2 regions of the Faecalibacterium sp. 9 genome follow, and region 1 is predicted to be linked to the other one. Evidence: riboswitches for the same ligand, from Rfam matches in the RefSeq annotation. Region 1 holds a riboswitch; the other holds the start of a gene.
What was found. Region 1 has a riboswitch for thiamine pyrophosphate ahead of ACKXF9_RS07985 (energy-coupled thiamine transporter ThiT). Riboswitches for the same ligand answer to the same signal wherever they lie in the genome.
Positions count from the first base shown of each region.

Region 2: linked by a shared signal. The riboswitch ahead of thiW (energy coupling factor transporter S component ThiW) and the one ahead of ACKXF9_RS07985 (energy-coupled thiamine transporter ThiT) in region 1 are both predicted to bind thiamine pyrophosphate.

Region 1 is NZ_JBLWGB010000001.1:1,655,435-1,660,506, reverse strand. It holds gene sigK (RNA polymerase sporulation sigma factor SigK) at 1-480, shown strand, start outside; gene sigG (RNA polymerase sporulation sigma factor SigG) at 1,155-1,922, shown strand; gene ACKXF9_RS07990 (sporulation transcriptional regulator SpoIIID) at 1,973-2,221, opposite strand; TPP riboswitch at 2,332-2,431, shown strand; gene ACKXF9_RS07985 (energy-coupled thiamine transporter ThiT) at 2,514-3,143, shown strand; tRNA gene ACKXF9_RS07980 (tRNA-Ala) at 3,285-3,360, shown strand; gene bilS (flavodoxin family protein BilS) at 3,424-3,915, shown strand; gene ACKXF9_RS07970 (DNA-3-methyladenine glycosylase family protein) at 4,008-4,844, opposite strand; gene yfcE (phosphodiesterase) at 4,844-5,072, opposite strand, start outside.
Region 2 is NZ_JBLWGB010000001.1:1,167,858-1,172,929, forward strand. It holds gene ACKXF9_RS05530 (GH36-type glycosyl hydrolase domain-containing protein) at 1-1,252, shown strand, start outside; TPP riboswitch at 1,442-1,550, shown strand; gene thiW (energy coupling factor transporter S component ThiW) at 1,836-2,351, shown strand; gene thiM (hydroxyethylthiazole kinase) at 2,367-3,188, shown strand; gene thiE (thiamine phosphate synthase) at 3,175-3,810, shown strand; gene thiC (phosphomethylpyrimidine synthase ThiC) at 4,152-5,072, shown strand, end outside.

The DNA of each region.
Region 1 (5,072 bases):
AGCGGGGTTCCCGCCGAGGATATGATCAGCATTGGCACCATCGGGCTCATCAAGGCCGTGAACACCTTCACCCCGGAGCGCAGCATCAAGCTGGCCACCTACGCCAGCCGCTGCATCGGCAACGAGATCCTGATGTACTTACGCAAAAGCTCCAACCGCCGGCAGGAGGCCAGCATCGACGAGCCGCTCAACGTGGACGGCGACGGCAACGAGCTGCTGCTCTCGGACATTCTTGGCAGCGACGAGGATCAGATCAGCCAGCGGCTGGAACAGGACGCCGAGCGTGCCATTCTGCGCCGTGCCGTGGACAGCCTGTCCCCACGGGAGCGGCAGATCATGGAGCTGCGCTTCGGCCTTGCCGACGGCGTGGAGCGTACCCAGAAGGAAGCCGCCGATGCCCTTGGCATCAGCCAGAGCTATATCTCCCGGCTGGAAAAGCGGATCATCCATACATTAAAGGCCCAGCTGGAAAGCGAATGAAGTGGAAAAACGCGAACTGCCGCCCGCCGGGCTTGACAATCCGCGCTGATTCGCATATAATAAAACTACAAAAGGCGCTGGCCCTGCAAACGGCTAGTTCCTTACCGGATTAAGTCAAGAAAAGATGACCGCTCAGGTTTGGGAGTCTGAAGGCGGTCATTTTTTCTTTTTGTCATCACTGTGAGAAACAGTCCATGTAATTTCAAACGTAACGTAGATCGCTCCGCCGAGAAGCGTGAGCAGAAGCACGACCTGTTCAAACGTCATGGTGCATCCCCCCTTTCCGCCCTTGGGCATCCGGGGAGAACGAGATTTTCAAGAAAAAATCGTCTTTAGCCGGCACCCAAGTACCGGTAAGGAGCAGCTGCAACGGAGCCGACCGCCGCCTATGGCGGAAACAGGGAGGCGAGGTTGGGGCCGCGGCCAGCAAGACGCGAGTGCCGCTCAAGACACGAAGCGGATGCTGGGTGCCGCAACCCGTTCTGCGTTTGTGGGCACAGCGCCTGATGGCGGCGTTGCCGCCGCAAATACAGCATATCATAAATCCGCACAAAAAACAATATTTTGCCGCGCTTTCCTGCCAAACGGGAAAGCGCACAGTTTTTTCCACGCATACGATGCCGCTGCACATCCCATACTCCCGGTGAGAACAAAAACAGACCGGGGGCGTTTGGATGTACAACAAAGTGGAGCTGTGCGGCATGAACACGGCCCAGTTGCCTGTGCTGACCGAGGCCGAAAAGCGGGAGCTTCTGGCCCGGGTGCGCACCGGCGATGCCGCCGCACGGGAGCGGATGGTGGAGGGCAATCTGCGGCTGGTGCTCAGCGTGGTGCAGCGGTTCGCCCAGCGCGGCGAAAATCTGGACGATCTGTTTCAGGTGGGGTGCATCGGGCTTATCAAGGCCATCGATCATTTTGACCCCGCCCAGCCGGTGCGCTTCTCCACCTACGGCGTGCCCATGATCATTGGCGAGATCCGGCGCTTTCTGCGGGACAACAATGCCCTGCGGGTGAGCCGCAGCCTGCGGGATACCGCCTACCGGGCCATGCAGAGCCGCGAGACGCTGGAAAAGCAGCTTGGCCGCGAGCCGACCATGGACGAGATTGCCCAGAGCGCCGGGCTCACCCGCCGGGAAGTAACGGCGGCGCTGGAATCGGTGGTGGAGCCCATCAGTCTGGATGAGCCGGTGTACACCGACGGCGGCGATGCCATGTATGTGATCGATCAGGTGCGGGACCCGGACGGCGAGGACAGCTGGATCAGCGGGCTGCAGTTCCGCCAGACGGTGGCCGGGCTGACCCCGCGGGAGAAAAAGATCATGGAGCTGCGCTACCTGCAGGGCAAGACCCAGATGGAGGTGGCGCAGGAGATCGGCATCAGTCAGGCACAGGTCAGTCGGCTGGAAAAGGGCGCACTGAGCCAGTTCCGCACCCGGGACTGAACCTAAAAAAGGCGGCACAGCTTCCGTTTTGTTCGGAAGTGTGCCGTCTTTTATCTGCGGCTGTATTTGCGCCGGGTGGCCGCACCGCCGCGCAGATGCCGCTCTGCCTTATTGCAGGCCAGAACCGCCCGCACCTGCCGGAACAGCTCCGGCTGCAGCGTCCGCAGCCGCACCGCAACATCCTTGTGCACGGTGGACTTGCTGCACCCGAACACCGCTGCCGCCGCACGCACTGTGGCCCGGTTGGCCGCGATATATTCGCCCAGCTGTACCGCCCTCTGTTCGGGGTCTCCCTTCATATCCAGACTCCTCCCATTGTGAACTTATGGTACAGCCTATGCACAGGCCGAGGCAGATATGTTCCGCCGGGGCTTGACTTTTGCGCCGGACGCGCTATACTTTTGCATGGACATAAAAACAGGGGTGCCGAAAGGCTGAGATCTGCGTTTTGCGGAGTACCCTTTTACCTGACCGGACAATGCCGGCGTGGGAGTTTGCAGAACTGTCCGTTCTTTCACAAACCCCGTGCGCCTGCTGGAAAGCGGGCGCATTTTGTTTTTGTGTACTATCGTTCTGAGAAGAGGAATCCCTATGACCAAAACCTATTCCAAAACCCGCATTCTGGTGGAGGGTGCGCTGATGATCGCCCTGTCCACCGTTTTGAGCATGATCCAGATCCCGCTCATGCCCCACGGCGGTTCCATCACCCTGTTCAGCATGGTGCCCATTCTGGTAATGAGCTACCGCCACGGCGCAAAGTGGGGCATCATGACCGCTTTCGTCAACAGCCTGATCCAGCTTGTGCAGGGCCTTGGCAATCTGGCATACTGCCAGACCCTCACGGCACAGGTGGGCTGCGTGCTGCTGGACTACCTTCTGGCCTTCACGGTGCTGGGCTTTGCCTGCCTGATCGCAAAGCCTTTCCACAACCGCACCGTGGGTGTCGGTGTCAGCGCCTTTGTGGTGTGCCTGCTGCGCTTTTTGTGCAGCTTTCTGTCCGGTTACATCGTCTGGAAGGACTACGACTACGCTTTCAGCTGGATGACTGAGATCGGCTTTCCCGGGATCTCCAGCATGAGCGTGGACGGTCTGTGCTGGCTGTACAGCGCCTTGTACAACGCCACTTACATGCTGCCCGAAGCCATTCTGACCACGGTCCTTGTGGTGATCCTGATCCGTGTCGCACCGCAGATCTTCGACCCGCAGAACGCAAGAGCGTAAGTTTTTTCGCAGTCATTTTTCCCGCCGGGAAGGGCATTTCCCCGGCGGGAATTTTTTTGCAGAAAATCCCAAAAAAGCTGTTGACAATCCGGCAAAGCGCTGGTATAATTACTCCTGTCGTCAGGCACGGCACAAACATCTGGGGGATTAGCTCAGCTGGGAGAGCGCTTGCATGGCATGCAAGAGGTCACCGGTTCGATCCCGGTATTCTCCACCAGAAGGAAAAGCACCGCACGGAAACGTGTGGTGTTTTTTGTTGTTACCGACCAAAGGAGAAACTATGAGCTACGCGATCGTATTCAGCAGTAAAACAGGCAACACAAAATTATTGGCAGACACGCTGCACGCCTGTCTGCCACAGGAAAACTGCTGCTATTTTGGCACCCCGGACCCTGCTGCCATGGAAGCGGACGACCTCTATGTGGGCTTCTGGACAGACAAGGGAAACGCCGACGAAAGCACTTTGGACTTTTTGAAGCAGCTGCACGGCAAAAGTATCTTCCTTTTTGGCACCGCCGGCTTTGGCGGCAGTGAGGAGTATTTCAACAAGATCCTGAAAAAGGTGGAGCGTTCGCTGGACAGGAGCAACACGGTCTTCGGCCGTTATATGTGTCAGGGCAAGATGCCGCTTTCGGTACGCCAGCGGTATGAGGGCATGAAAAAGCAGCCGATCCATCTGCCCAATCTGGATGCGCTGATCGAGAATTTTGACAACGCCCTTTCTCACCCGGATGCAGAAGATCTGGAACGGTTAAAGCAGGCGGTAAAATGATAAAAAGGCAGCGGTTTTCCTCAAACAGAGGAAGCCGTTGCCTTTTTTGCTTAGCGGATGATCCTACGCTCCTGCCTGCGGCTCCGCGGTTCTTATCCCACGCTTCTTTTATAAAAGAACAGGTACTGCTGCACGATGCCTGCTTCCGGCCCGAACTGCGGGAACGGGTCCTGCCCGGCAAACTCGTCCCGGATGAGCCGTTCGATCCAGACATCCACCGGCACACGGCCCACACGGCCATAGCCGAACAGACACACGCAGTTTGCCACCTTTTTGCCCACACCGTCCAGTTCCATCAAACGGGCAAAAAGTGCTTCATCGGGCAGGGAAGCCAGCTTCTTCAGGTCCAGTGTGCCCTCTGCCGCCTGCTGCGCCGCATGCAGCACGTAGCGGGTGCGGTAGCCAAGACCGCACTCCTGCAGCGCCTGCTCCCCAGCACAGCAGAGCGCTTCTGCTGTCGGGAACGCATACACCGGCCCTTCGCTATCGCTGCCCAGCCGCTCGCCAAACCGCTCCGAAAGCAGCTCTACCGCCCTGCGGATAGCCGGGATGCTCTTTCGCTGCGAGATGATGAAGCTGACCAGCATCTCCCACTCATCCTGACGCAGCACCCGGATGCCCCGGCCATATTCCATGGCACGCTGCAGAAAGTCGTCCCGGCTGTCCAGCTTTCCGCGCAGGGCGGCATAGCTGCGGCCAAGGTCGAAGTAACCGTGCCAGAAGGTTTCCCATGCGCCCGGCTCACACCGCACCGTGTAGGTTCCGCTGCACAGTGGTCTGAGGTAAAGCAGCTGTCTCCCGGAAACAAACCGATACCAGCCCTCCGCCTGCTTCCGGGGGCGAAAGCACTGGCCGCTTGCCAGAATTTTGTCCGGGTCGAAATCATCCCGGATCTGAACCGTTTTCTCTTCCAGCTCCATTGCCCCCATCACAGCTCCAGCTCCCAGTACACTTCGCCTTCCAGCGTTTTCCAAAGGAAAGTCTCCCCTTCCAGTGTCATATAGCTATGTGCACTCCCCTCCTTCGGGATGCTCACAGAACCGGGGTTCAGGTAGAGATTGCCTTCGCCGAACTCTGTCCACGCCGGAATGTGGGTGTGGCCATGCAGCAGGACATCCCCCGGAGCCAGCGGCGGCAGGTTTTTCAGGTTGTACACA
Region 2 (5,072 bases), 490 kb from region 1:
CCATCAGTATCAGCCCCTGACCAAAAAGGGCAACCGGGATGTGGGCACCGGCTTCAACGATGACCCGCTGTGGCTCATTGCCGCCACCGCCGCCTATCTGCGGGAGACAGGCGACTGGTCCATTCTGGAAGAACAGGTGCCCTTTGAGAACGACGAGCGCAAGGCACAGCCGCTTATGGAGCACCTGCGCCGCAGCTTTCGCTTTACCTGCACCCATCTTGGCCCCCACGGCCTGCCGCTTATTGGCCGTGCGGACTGGAACGACTGCCTGAACCTGAACTGCTTCTCGGAGCACCCGGGCGAGAGCTTCCAGATCACCGGTCCCAGCGAGGGCCCGGTGGCCGAGAGCGTGTTCATTGCGGGCATGTTCGTCAAGTACGGGCGCGAGTATGCAGAGCTGTGCGACCGCCTGCAGCTTGCCGATGAGGCCGCAGCTGCCCGCCGGAGCATCGACGCCGTGGAGCAGGCGGCCCTGACCGCAGGCTGGGACGGCGCATGGTTCCGGCGTGCCTACGATGCTTTCGGCAACCCTGTGGGCAGCAGGGAGTGCACCGAGGGACAGATCTTCATTGAGCCGCAGGGCATGTGCGTCATGGCAGGCATCGGCAGGGAGACCGGGCAGGCCGCGCAGGCGCTCCGGAGCGTGGAGGAGCGGCTGGACACCCCATACGGCGTGGTGCTGCACCAGCCCGCCTACACCAGCTACCAGCTGAATCTGGGCGAAATTTCCAGCTATCCGCCGGGATACAAGGAGAACGCAGGCATCTTCTGCCACAACAATCCGTGGATCAGCTGCGCTGAAACCGTGCTGGGCCACGGCGACCGGGCCTTTGAGGTGTATCGCAAGACCTGCCCGGCCTACATCGAGGATATTTCCGAGATCCACCGCACCGAACCCTACGTCTACAGCCAGATGGTGGCGGGCAGGGATGCACCCACCTTCGGCGAGGCGAAAAACAGCTGGCTGACCGGCACGGCCGCATGGACTTTCGTCAATGTGAGCCAGTACATTTTGGGCATCCAGCCCACGCTGGACGGCCTGCGGGTAGACCCCTGCATCCCCCACACCCTGACCGGCTACACCGTCACCCGCCGCTACCGGGGCGCAGTGTATCACATTGCAGTGGACAACACCGCCGCCGTGCAGCACGGTGTGCAGAGCATCACGGTGGACGGCAAAGCCCTCGCGGGCAATGTGCTGCCGCTGGCTGCTGCCGGGACTACAGTGCAGGTGCGGGTGACCATGGGTTAAACCGACTTTCTCTGCTTTTTCATAATATTCTCCTCATAGCCAGACCCGCTGCGCAGACCCCTGCACGGCGGGTTTGGTCTGTAAAGGCGTGAACTATCCGGCGGCATAACGATCAAAAATGCGCTCCGCATTCACGATCATTCCCCTCCCTCTTGCAATTTTGGTGCAAAGGGTGTAGAATACAGTCACAATCAAATACAGGGGAGCTCGTGACAGCGGGCTGAGAGGAAGTATCCGAACTTCGACCCTTTTACCTGATGCGGATAATGCCGCCGTAGGAAGTCATCCATATGATTTTTTGCAGGAGGCCCCGCAGAAGGGGGTCTCCTGTTTTTTGTTGTAGCTTATTTTACTGTTCTGAGGAGGATGCCTTGTACCTTTCTGCGGGGGGACTGCCGCAGCGGACTGAGGGGGAGCGCCCTGAGTGCCGTGAATCGTCAGCGATGGGAAGCCGTGTTCCGGCGTGAGAGGAGACCAGAAAGTCTCGACCGCTTGTAGATCTTGCCTGTGCCGTCCGGTACGGGCTGTTTGCGGGGGCGCTGTACGGTTTTGCTGCTCCCGCAGGAGAAAGGAGCCTTACCTTATGAAAAATCTCTCTGTGAAAAAGCTGGCGCTGGCCGGTATGCTGTGTGCTTTGTGCGTGGTGGGCAGCGTGTTCAGCTTCCCCATGTTTGGCAGCAAATGCGCACCCATCCAGCACATGGTCAACGTGACCTGCGCCGTGCTGCTTGGCCCGTGGTGGGGCGTGGGCGTGGCCTTTGTGGCCTCCCTGCTGCGCAACCTGCTGGGTCTGGGCAGCCTGATGGCCTTCCCCGGCAGCATGTTCGGTGCCCTGCTGTGCGGCCTTGTGTACGCTAAGACCAAGAACATCTTTGCCACCATGGTGGGCGAGGTGTTCGGTACCAGCATTCTGGGCGGTCTGTGCGCCTACCCGGTGGCCATCTTCCTGATGGGCAAGAGCGCCGGTGATATCGCGTTCTATGCCTACATCGTGCCCTTCCTCATCTCCACTGCTGTGGGTTCCATCATTGCGGGCGTGCTGGTGTACAGCCTGCAGCGCTCCGGCGTACTGCACTCCATGCAGAACAGTCTTTCCTGACGGAGGGGCACCCGAATGTTCAAAACAGAATTCGAGAACCTGCGCCGCACCTGCCCGCTCATCCATAACATTACCAACTACGTCACCGTGAACGACTGCGCCAACATGGTGCTGGCCTGCGGTGCTTCGCCCATCATGGCTGACGATGCTGCCGAGGTGGAGGACATCACCACCATCTGCGGCGGACTGAACATCAACATCGGCACCCTGAACAGCCGCACCATCACCAGCATGCTGCTGGCGGGCAAAAAGGCTAACGCGCTGGGCCATCCTGTGGTGCTGGACCCGGTGGGTGCGGGTGCATCCCGCCTGCGTACAGATACGGCCTACCGTCTGCTCCGGGATGTGAAGTTCGCGGTGATCCGCGGCAATATCTCGGAGATCAAAACGCTGGCCTCCGGCGCGGGCACAACCAAGGGCGTGGACGCCGATGTGGCTGATAAAGTCACTGAGGAAAATCTGGATTCTGCCGTGGCCTTTGCCAAAAAGTTTGCGGCTCAGACCGGTGCCGTCATTGCCATCACCGGTGCCATCGACATCGTGGCCGATGCGCAAAAAGCCTATGTCATCCGCAACGGCAATCCCATGATGAGCAGCATCACCGGCACCGGATGCCAGCTCTCGGCCCTCACGGCGGCTTTTGTTACCGCCAACCCCGGCCATCCGCTGGAAGCTGCTGCAGCCGCAGTGTGCGCCATGGGCCTTGCGGGCGAGATCGCCCACAAGCGGCTCACCCCGCAGGACGGCAACGCCACCTACCGCAGCTACATCATCGATGCCATTTATAATATGACCCCGGAACAGCTGGAAGAAGGAGCAAACTATGAAGTGCGATAAGCAGAACATGCTTCTGTATGCCGTCACCGACCGCGCATGGGTGGGAAAACAGTCCCTCTATGAGCAGGTGGAAAGCGCCCTGAAGGGCGGTGTCACCTGTGTGCAGCTGCGTGAAAAAGAGCTGGACGACGAAGCTTTTCTGAAAGAGGCTGTGGAGATCCATGCTCTGTGCCAGCGCTACGGCGTGCCGTTCTTTGTGAACGACAACGTGGACATTGCCATCCGCTGCCACGCCGAGGGCGTGCATGTGGGGCAGGAGGATATGGCCGCAGCGCAGGTGCGCGCCCGTGTGGGCGAGGGAATGATGATCGGCGTTTCCGTCCACAGCGTGGAGGAAGCGCAGGAAGCTGTGAAGCATGGCGCAGACTGCCTTGGTGTGGGTGCGGCCTTTGCCACTCATACCAAGACCGATGTGGACGTTCTGCCCCACGAGACCCTGAAGGCAATCTGTGACGCCGTGGACATCCCGGTGGTGGCCATCGGCGGCATCCACAAGGAGAACATCCTGCAGCTCAAGGGCACCGGCGTGGACGGTGTGGCCCTTGTGAGCGCCATCTTTGCAGCAGATGACATCGAGACCGAGTGCCGGGAGCTGAAGGCGCTTTCCGAGCAGATCATCTGACCGATCCCGCGGCAAACCGGGGGCACCACCTTGGGCCGCGTTATAAAATTCATGGAGAAAACCAACATGAAAAGCGTATTTTGCGCAGGTGCCGGCATCCAGAATGTTCTGCTTTTTCTGAATGACGGCTACTTGCCTGCCACCCTTGCCTGCGGGTCGGGAGTTTCTCCGAGGACCGTCCGCTGGGGTGGGACCCTGCTGCCGCAGGCAGTAGGGCGGGCGATGGAATGGCCCGATTCGTGTCCGAGGAGAAAGCTCCCGGCACGCAGACTCCCCCGCATCAATGTATGACCAGCACCCTGCTGTTCAGAGATAAACTGTCATTTGGAGGAACAGAGCGTATGCAGACTTATACTACCCAGATGGATGCCGCCCGCAAGGGCATCATCACGCCGCAGATGGAGATCGTGGCAAAAAAGGAATACCGCACCACCGAGGAGATCCGCCAGTGGGTCGCTGAGGGCAAGGTAGCCATCCCCGCCAACAAGCACCACGAGTGCCTGAACCCCGAGGGCGTCGGCTCCATGCTGCGCACCAAGATCAACGTGAACCTCGGCGTTTCCCGCGACTGCAAGGACTACAATGTGGAAATGCAGAAGGTGATGAGCGCCGTCAACATGGGTGCCGAAGCCATCATGGACCTGTCCAGCCACGGCAACACCCAGCCCTTCCGCCAGAAGCTGACCCACGAGTGCCCGGTGATGATCGGCACCGTGCCGGTGTACGATTCGGTCATCCACTACCAGCGCGATCTGGCAGAGCTGACTGCACAGGATTTCATCGATGTGGTGCGTCTGCACGCAGAGGACGGCGTGGACTTTGTCACCCTGCACTGCGGCATCACCCGCAAGACCATCGAGCAGATCCGCAAGCACAAGCGCAAGATGAACATTGTCAGCCGCGGCGGCTCTCTGGTGTTTGCATGGATGAGCATGACCGGCAACGAGAACCCCTTCTACGAGCACTTTGACGAGATCTGCGAGATCTGCGCCGAGCACGATGTGACCATCTCGCTGGGCGATGCCTGCCGTCCCGGCTGTCTGGCTGACGCCACCGACGTGTGCCAGATCGAGGAGCTGGTGCGTCTGGGCGAGCTGACCAAGCGCGCATGGGCACACAACGTGCAGGTGATGGTGGAAGGCCCCGGCCATGTGCCCCTGAATCAGGTGGCGGCCAACATGGAGGTGCAGAAGAGCATCTGCATGGGCGCACCCTTCTATGTGCTGGGACCCCTGGTCACCGATATCGCCCCCGGTTACGAC